2 regions of the Streptomyces sp. NBC_00483 genome follow, and region 2 is predicted to be linked to the other one. Evidence: predicted binding sites of a transcription regulator. Region 2 holds the regulator's gene; the other holds the start of a gene.
The links. The regulator HspR, encoded in region 2, represses chaperone genes until heat shock. The targets are predictions, from matches to a motif close to TTGAGNNNNNNNNNCTCAA.

Region 1: a site for HspR is predicted at 2,521-2,539, ahead of lon (endopeptidase La). Genes of this name have one in related genera too.

Annotation. Positions count from the first base shown of each region.
Region 1 covers NZ_CP107880.1:6,335,294-6,339,705, reverse strand. The annotation lists gene lon (endopeptidase La) at 96-2,498, opposite strand; gene OHA73_RS28560 (GNAT family N-acetyltransferase) at 2,671-3,330, shown strand; gene OHA73_RS28555 (spermidine synthase) at 3,439-4,158, shown strand; gene OHA73_RS28550 (response regulator transcription factor) at 4,253-4,412, shown strand, end outside.
Region 2 covers NZ_CP107880.1:4,873,481-4,877,892, reverse strand. The annotation lists gene dnaK (molecular chaperone DnaK) at 1-497, shown strand, start outside; gene grpE (nucleotide exchange factor GrpE) at 494-1,168, shown strand; gene dnaJ (molecular chaperone DnaJ) at 1,217-2,404, shown strand; gene OHA73_RS21715 (heat shock protein transcriptional repressor HspR) at 2,410-2,871, shown strand; gene OHA73_RS21710 (GNAT family N-acetyltransferase) at 2,943-3,464, shown strand; gene OHA73_RS21705 (sugar ABC transporter substrate-binding protein) at 3,688-4,412, shown strand, end outside.

The DNA of each region.
Region 1 (4,412 bases), 1.5 Mb from region 2:
GAGACAGCGGCGCCCAGGGCCAATCAAGCCCGCTCTTTGGACGAGAGCCAGCGGGGCCTGGGGCAGCGCCCCGAGACCCCAGCCCCGTCGCAGGCTCACGCGGCGACCGGCACCGCCACTTCCGCCGGCGCCAACGCCAGCTCCAACACCTGCCGCACATCGTTCACCGGGTGCACCTCCAACTTCTCCAGCACCTCCGCCGGAACATCGTCCAGGTCCGCCTCGTTCCGCTTCGGGATGATGACGGTCGTGATCCCGGCCCGGTGCGCGGCCAGCAGCTTCTGCTTGACGCCGCCGATGGGGAGAACGCGCCCGGTCAGGGACACCTCACCGGTCATCGCCACATCCGTACGGACAAGGCGGCCGCTCAGCAGCGACGCGAGCGCCGTCGTCATCGTGACGCCCGCGCTCGGCCCGTCCTTCGGGACCGCGCCCGCCGGGAAGTGGATGTGCGCGCCGCGCTCCTTCAGGTCGGTGACGGGCAGCTCCAGTTCGGCGCCGTGCGAGCGCAGGAAGGAGAGCGCGATCTGCGCCGACTCCTTCATGACGTCGCCCAGCTGACCGGTGAGCGTGAGCCCCGCCGCACCCGTCTCCGGGTCGGCGAGCGACGCCTCCACGAAGAGCACGTCACCACCGGCCCCGGTGACCGCGAGCCCGGTCGCCACGCCCGGCACGGACGTGCGCCGCTCGGCCGGGTCCTGCGCCGACTCCGGCACGTGGTGCGGTCGCCCGATCAGCGAACGCAGATCACCCTCGCCGACGGTGAACGGCAGCTCCCGCTCGCCCAGTTCGTGCTGCGCGGCGACCTTGCGCAGCACCCGCGTCACGGACCGCTCCAGGTTGCGTACGCCGGCCTCACGCGTGTACTCGCCGGCCAGCTTGCGCAGCGCGTCGTCGCCGATGGTGACCTCGTCGGCCGCGAGACCCGCGCGGTCCAGCTGGCGCGGGACCAGGTGGTCGCGGGCGATGACGATCTTCTCGTCCTCGGTGTAGCCGTCGAGACGCACGAGTTCCATACGGTCGAGGAGGGCCTCCGGGATGGCCTCCAGAACGTTCGCGGTGGCGAGGAACACCACATCACTCAGGTCCAGTTCGACCTCCAGGTAGTGGTCCCTGAAGGTGTGGTTCTGGGCCGGGTCGAGGACTTCGAGCAGGGCCGCGGCCGGGTCGCCGCGGAAGTCGGAGCCCACCTTGTCGACCTCGTCGAGGAGGACCACCGGGTTCATCGACCCGGCCTCCTTGATGGCGCGCACGATGCGGCCCGGCAGGGCACCCACGTACGTACGCCGGTGGCCCCGGATCTCCGCCTCGTCCCGTACGCCGCCGAGCGCGACGCGGACGAACTTACGGCCCATCGAGTGCGCGACGGACTCGCCGAGCGAGGTCTTGCCGACGCCGGGCGGGCCGACGAGCGCGAGCACGGCGCCCCCGCGACGGCCGCCGACCACGCCGAGGCCGCGGTCCGCGCGGCGCTTGCGCACGGCCAGGTATTCGGTGATCCGCTCCTTCACGTCGTCCAGGCCCGCGTGCTCGGCGTCGAGGACGGCGCGGGCGCCCTGGATGTCGTACTCGTCCTCGGTCCGCTCGTTCCACGGCAGTTCGAGGACGGTGTCGAGCCAGGTCCGGATCCACGACCCCTCGGGCGACTGATCGCTCGCCCGCTCCAGCTTCTCGACCTCCTTGAGGGCGGCCTCGCGGACCTTCTCCGGGAGGTCGGCGGCCTCGACGCGGGTGCGGTAGTCGTCGGACTCCTCGCCCTCCGACTCCCCGTTCAGGTCGCGCAGCTCCTTGCGCACGGCGTCGAGCTGGCGCCGCAGCAGGAACTCGCGCTGCTGCTTGTCGACGCCTTCCTGTACGTCCTTGGCGATGGACTCGGCGACGTCCTGCTCGGCGAGGTGGTCGCGCAGGTGGCCGGTGGCGAGCTTCAGCCGCTCCACCGGGTCGGCGGCCTCGAGCAGCTCGACCTTCTGGGCGGTGGTGAGGAACGGCGAGTAGCCGGAGTTGTCGGCGAGTGCGGAGACGTCGTCGATGGCCTGGACGCGGTCCACGACCTGCCAGGCGCCGCGCTTCTTCAGCCAGTTCGTGGCGAGCGCCTTGTACTCCTTGACGAGTTCGGTGACGGCACCCGGCAGCGGGTCCGGCACTTCCTCCTCGATGGTCAGGCCCTCCACCCACAGGGCGGCGCCGGGACCGGTCGTGCCGGCGCCGATGCGTACGCGGCCGACGCCGCGGATCAGCGCGCCGGGGTCGCCGTCGGCGAGGCGGCCGACCTGCTCGACGGTGCCGAGCACGCCGGTGTTCGCGTACGTCCCGTCGATACGTGGAACAAGCAGCACCTTCGGCTTGCTGGGTCCAGTACGCGCGGCGGCCTGCGCGGCCTCCACCGCGGCCCGTACGTCGGTGTCGCTGAGGTCCAGGGGCACCACCATTCCGGGCAGCACGACCTCGTCGTCGAGCGGCAGCACGGGCAGGGTGAGCGGTGTGGACGTCGAAGCCATGATCTCCCCTTTGGCAGTCAAGTTGAGTTACATGGACTCAATGCCCGGGAGCCTTCAGATGTTCCGCCCCACCCGTTCGCTGTCAGCGATCACGCCTTCCGACCCTGGCGGCATGGCATATGTAATACCTACTGGGCCAACGCGGGTCTTACGCCGAAGGGTGCGTGCGGACATGACGACAGTGACGGGCGAGGAACTCGTACGGAACTGGATCGACGGCTGGATCGCCTCGCGCGGCGCCGCTCCCCCACTCGTCGAGCCCTGGGGTTACACGATTCATGTGGGCCTGCCGGAGCACGTGAGCCGGCACGTCATCGGCGCCACGAACGACGCCGTGCGCGAGGAGGTCGTGCGCAAGGTCGCCGAGTCCACGCGCGGCCGCGGCACGCACCTCAAGGTCTTCGCGGACCCGGAACGGGTACTGCCGTGGCTCGGCCCTGAATGGGAGCCATACGGGTCGGACGACTTCCTGATGTCGACGGAACTGACCCCGGCCACCGCGCCCCCGGCCCCCACCGGCTACATCCGGCACATCTGGACCCGCGCCGGCGTCACCCGGGTCCTGCTCACCGACACCACGGGCACGTTCGCGGCGCGCGGCCAGATCGCCCCGACCGGCGCGAGCGCGGTCGTCGACCAGATCGAAACCTCGGAACACCACCGCCGCAAGGGCCTCGGCCGCGTGGTCATGGCCACGCTCCAGTCAGTGGCCCACACCCAGGGCGCAACCCGTGCGGTCCTGGCGTGCACCCCGGAGGGCCGGTTCCTCTACGAGTCGGTGGGCTGGCACATCGAGGCGCCCCTGACGAACGCGAAGTACGCGGGCACATAAAGCAGTTGTGGCACTGCGTGGCCTGGTTCGGTTCACCCTCTGTGACGAGCGCCATGTGAGACGTGGGCCACAGAAAATGCCCGCGGGTCACCCACCTCGTCGGCCACAATGGCGGCCATGACGACCCTGCACCACCCCGGTCCACCCGTCGTCCTCGATCGCCGCGAAGGCCCCTTCGGCGAGGTGGTCCTGCGCCGTCACGGCGACCTGCTCCAGATCATCGCCAACGGCACGTTCCTGATGGACACCTCCGACGGCCGCTCCGAGCGGCGTCTCATCGACTCGGCGCTCGCGGCCCTCGACGGCCGCGCCGACCGCACCGGCCGCACCGGCCGCAAGAAGCCGCGTGTCCTCATCGGCGGGCTCGGCGTCGGCTTCTCCCTCGCGCACGCCGCCGCCGACCCGCGCTGGGGCCGCATCACGGTCGTCGAGCGGGAGCCCGCGATCATCGACTGGCACCGGCAAGGCCCGTTGCGCGAGCTGTCCGCAGAGGCCCTCGCCGACCCTCGTACCGACATCGTCGAGGCCGACCTCGTACGGCACCTGCACACGGCGACGGACACCTACGACGCGCTCTGCCTCGACATCGACAACGGTCCGGACTGGACCGTCACCGAGGACAACGACACCCTTTACGGACCCTCAGGCCTCGCCGCCTGCAAGGACCGACTCGACCCGGGCGGGGTTCTCGCCGTATGGTCCGCACAGCCGTCAGCAAATTTCGAAGAAACCTTGCGGAATGCCGGTTTCCAGGCGGTGCGCACCGAAGAGATCCCGGTTGTCCGGGGCGTCCCTGACGTGGTGCACCTCGCCCTGAGGCCCACGTAGCCGACCGGCGGTAACTCCCCGTACGCTGACGTCCGAAACCCAGATCATTCAAGCGTCAAGCGCGTCACGACGGCGCGCATTCAGGGGCGGGGCGATGGAGCAGACACACACCTCCCACAACACCACCACGACGACCCAGGGAGCCCAACGACGGGTCCTGGTCGTCGAGGATGATCCGACGATCGTCGACGCCATCGCCGCCCGACTGCGCGCCGAGGGATTCCTCGTGCAAACCGCGCAGGACGGCCCGGCGG
Region 2 (4,412 bases):
TGCACGTCACGGCCAAGGACCTCGGCACGGGCAAGGAGCAGAAGATGACCGTCACCGGTGGCTCCTCGCTGCCGAAGGACGAGGTCAACCGGATGCGCGAAGAGGCCGAGAAGTACGCGGACGAGGACCACGCCCGCCGCGAGGCCGCCGAGTCCCGCAACCAGGGCGAGCAGCTCGTCTACCAGACGGAGAAGTTCCTCAAGGACAACGAGGAGAAGGTCCCCGGCGAGGTCAAGACCGAGGTCGAGGAAGCCCTCACCGAGCTGAAGGAAAAGCTCAAGGGCGAGGACTCGGCCGAGATCCGCACCGCCACCGAGAAGGTCGCCGCCGTCTCGCAGAAGCTGGGCCAGGCCATGTACGCCGACGCCCAGGGCGCGCAGGCCGCCGGTGACGCCCCGCAGGGTGACGCTCCTCAGGGTGACGCCAAGGCCGACGACGACGTCGTCGACGCCGAGATCGTCGACGAGGACAAGGACCGCAAGGACGGTGCCGCGTGACGGAGGAGACCCCGGGCTTCGAGGAGAACGAGAAGCCTGACGTCCCCTCCGGCGCCACCCCCGACGACGCCGAGCCGCAGGCCGCTCCCTCCGACACGGAGGGGGCGGCCCCGGCCGGGGACTCAGCTTCTGCTCAGGATGTTGCCCTGACGGCACAGCTGGACCAGGTGCGTACCGCGCTCAACGAGCGCACCGCGGACCTCCAGCGCCTGCAGGCCGAGTACCAGAACTACCGGCGCCGTGTGGAGCGGGACCGCGTCACGGTCAAGGAGATCGCCGTCGCGAACCTCCTGACCGAGCTGCTTCCCGTTCTCGACGACATCGGCCGTGCCCGTGAGCACGGCGAGCTCGTCGGCGGCTTCAAGTCGGTGGCCGAATCCACGGAGACGGTCGCCGCGAAGATGGGCCTTCAGCAGTTCGGCAAGGAGGGCGAGCCCTTCGACCCGACCGTGCACGAGGCCCTGATGCACTCCTACGCGCCGGACGTCACCGAGACGACCTGCGTGGCGATCCTGCAGCCGGGTTACCGGATCGGCGAGCGCACCATCCGCCCCGCGCGGGTGGCCGTGGCCGAGCCGCAGCCGGGTGCGCAGGGCAAGTCCGAGGACGCTGCCGAGTCGGCCGAGACCAAGGGCGACGAGAAGGACAACGGTGGCCCGGAAGAGGGCTGACGTCGTACGCGTACTGATTGATGTGAGTGAGGAGGGACGTCGAGGCCGATGAGCACCAAGGACTTCATCGAGAAGGACTACTACAAGGTCCTCGGCGTCCCGAAGGACGCCACCGACGCCGAGATCAAGAAGGCGTACCGCAAGCTCGCCCGCGAGAACCACCCCGACGCCAACAAGGGCAACGACAAGGCGGAGGAGCGCTTCAAGGAGATCTCCGAGGCGAACGACATCCTCGGTGACCCCAAGAAGCGCAAGGAGTACGACGAGGCGCGCGCCCTGTTCGGCAGCGGCGGGTTCCGTCCGGGACCCGGCGGTGCGGGGGCGGGCGGCTCGTTCAACTTCGACCTGGGCGACCTCTTCGGAGGCGGCGCCCAGGGCCAGGGCGGTCCGGGCGGCTTCGGCGGCGGCATCGGCGATGTGTTCGGTGGCCTGTTCAACCGGGGCGGCGCGGGTACGGGTACCCGTACTCAGCCGCGCCGTGGCCAGGACATCGAGTCCGAGGTGACGCTGAGCTTCACCGAGGCGGTGGACGGGGCCACGGTCCCGCTGCGCATGTCGTCCCAGGCTCCCTGCAAGGCGTGCTCCGGCACCGGCGACGCGAACGGCACACCGCGCGTGTGCCCGACCTGCGTCGGCACCGGACAGGTCTCGCGGGGCGGCGGTGGCGGCTTCTCCCTCACCGACCCGTGCGTGGACTGCAAGGGCCGCGGCCTGATCGCCGAGACGCCGTGCGATGCCTGCAAGGGCAGTGGGCGGGCCAAGTCCTCCCGCACCATGCAGGTCAGGATCCCCGCGGGGGTCTCGGACGGCCAGCGCATCCGGCTCCGCGGCAAGGGCGCTCCCGGTGAACGGGGCGGCCCCGGGGGCGATCTGTACGTCGTCGTGCACGTCGACGCGCACCCGGTCTTCGGCCGCAAGGGCGACAACCTCACCGTCACCGTCCCGGTGACGTTCACCGAGGCGACGCTCGGCGCCGAGGTCAAGGTGCCCACGCTCGGCGGCCCGCCGGTCACCCTGAAGCTGCCCCCGGGCACGCCGAACGGGCGGACGATGCGGGCCCGCGGCAAGGGCGCCGTCCGCAAGGACGGCACGCGCGGGGATCTGCTGGTGACGGTCGAGGTGGCCGTCCCCAAGGACCTTTCGGAGGACGCCCGCAGCGCCCTCGAGTCGTACCGCAAGGCGACTGAGGACACCGACGTGCGGGCAGAACTGTTCAAGGCCGCGAAGGGAGCGTGAATGTGATGGACGGGCAGCCCGGCCGTCGGCGCCACAACCCGTACGAACTGACCGACGAAACGCCGGTGTACGTCATTTCGGTGGCGGCACAGCTGTCCGGCCTGCATCCACAGACCCTGCGCCAGTACGACCGCCTCGGCCTGGTCTCGCCCGACCGCACGGCCGGGCGCGGCCGGCGCTACTCGGCCCGCGACATCGAACTGCTCCGTGCGGTGCAGCAGTTGTCGCAGGCAGAGGGCATCAACCTGGCCGGCATCAAGCGCATCATCGAGCTGGAGAACCAGGTCGCCGCGCTGCAGTCCCGCGTGGCCGAGCTCTCCTCGGCAGTGGAGAGCGCGGCCTCCGCGATCCAGCAGCGCGAGGCGGCGGTGCACGCCTCCTACCGGCGGGACCTGGTCCCGTACCAGGAGGTCCAGCAGACGAGCGCGCTGGTGGTGTGGCGGCCGAAGCGGTCGTCCGAGCAGTAGTCCGCACTCATGCGTGAAGGGCCCCGGAGGCGTTGTCACCGGGGCCCTTTCGTATGCCGCAGGATGGAGCCATGACCGAGATCCGCACCCCCCGCCTCCTCCTGCGCCGCTGGCAGCCGGACGACGACCTCGCCCCGCTCGCCGAGATCCAGGCCGACCCTGCCGTGATGAGCCGTGTCGGCGACGGCTCCCTCCGCTCCCTCGACGAGACCGCCGAGGACATCGAGCGCTGGGAGGAGGAGTGGGACGACGAGGGCTTCGGGGTCTTCGCCGTGGAACTCCTCGGCCCCGGCGAGCTGGCGGGCGCCGTCGGCCTGTACGTGCCGGACGCCCCGGAGCAGGTGGCGGGCCAGATCGGCATCCAGTGGCGGCTCGCGCGACAGTTCTGGGGCCAGGGGTACGCCTCGGAGGCGGCGCAGGCGACGCTGGAGTTCGCGCTTCAGGACCGGGGCATCGACCGGGTCGTCGCGGTCACCGCGGAGGGCGACACCTCCTCGGAGAAGGTTCTCCACAAGCTGGGGATGGCGCCGCTGCCCGGCCGGGTGGAGGGCTGCATGCTGTACGCGATCGACCTGACGGAGTTCGAGGGCTGAGACTCGAGGCCTGAGATTCGAGAGTCGCCTTTGAGTTTCCTGTGAAGGTCTTGAACACCTTGCGAAGGTGTCCGGTATTCGCCGTCTTCGGCTTCATGTGAAGAAGTAATGGACCCGTTTTCGTTGCGGTGTGGCTTCACCTCTTGACGGTCAGTGGGCGGGCGAGTTGGCTTCGAGCCACCTCGGCCGCACCGTCGCGGCCACGTCAGGGAGGTATCCGCACATGAACACGCGTATGCGTTGCGCCGCCATGGCCGGCGCCGCATCCGTCCTGGTCGCCTCGCTCTCGGCCTGCGGCGGCGTGCTGCCGGGCGGCGACAGCGGGCCCAGCGCGTCCACCACCAAGGGCAACGATGTCAAGATCGGTCTGCTGCTTCCGGAGAAGGAGACCGCTCGCTACGAGAAGTTCGACCACCCCATATTCGAGCGTCAGGTGGCGAAGCTGACGTCCGGCAAGGGGGAGCTGGTCTACGCCAATGCCAAGCAGAACGCGGCCCTCCAGCGCAAGCAGCTGCAGGAGATGATCGCCGCGAAGGTCGACACGATCGTCGTCGACGCCGTGGACGCCAAGGACATCGCCCCGGCCGTGCGCAAGGCGAAGGACGCGGGCATCCACGTCATCGCGTACGACCGGCTCGCGGAGGGGCCCGTGGACGCCTACGTCGGCTTCGACAACGAGCTCGTCGGACAGACCCAGGGCAAGGCGCTGATCTCCGCACTCGGCGGGACCAAGGCCACCAAGCGCGACAAGGTCGTGATGATCAACGGCTCGCCCAGCGACCCCAACGCCGCGCAGTTCAAGGCCGCCGCCCGCGTGGAACTCGGCAACGCCGTGACCGTCGCGAAGTCGTACGACACCGCGGGCTGGAAGCCGTCCAACGCCAAGGCCAACATGGAGCAGGCCGTCAACGCGCTCGGCGCGGACAACATCGCGGGCGTGTACGTCGC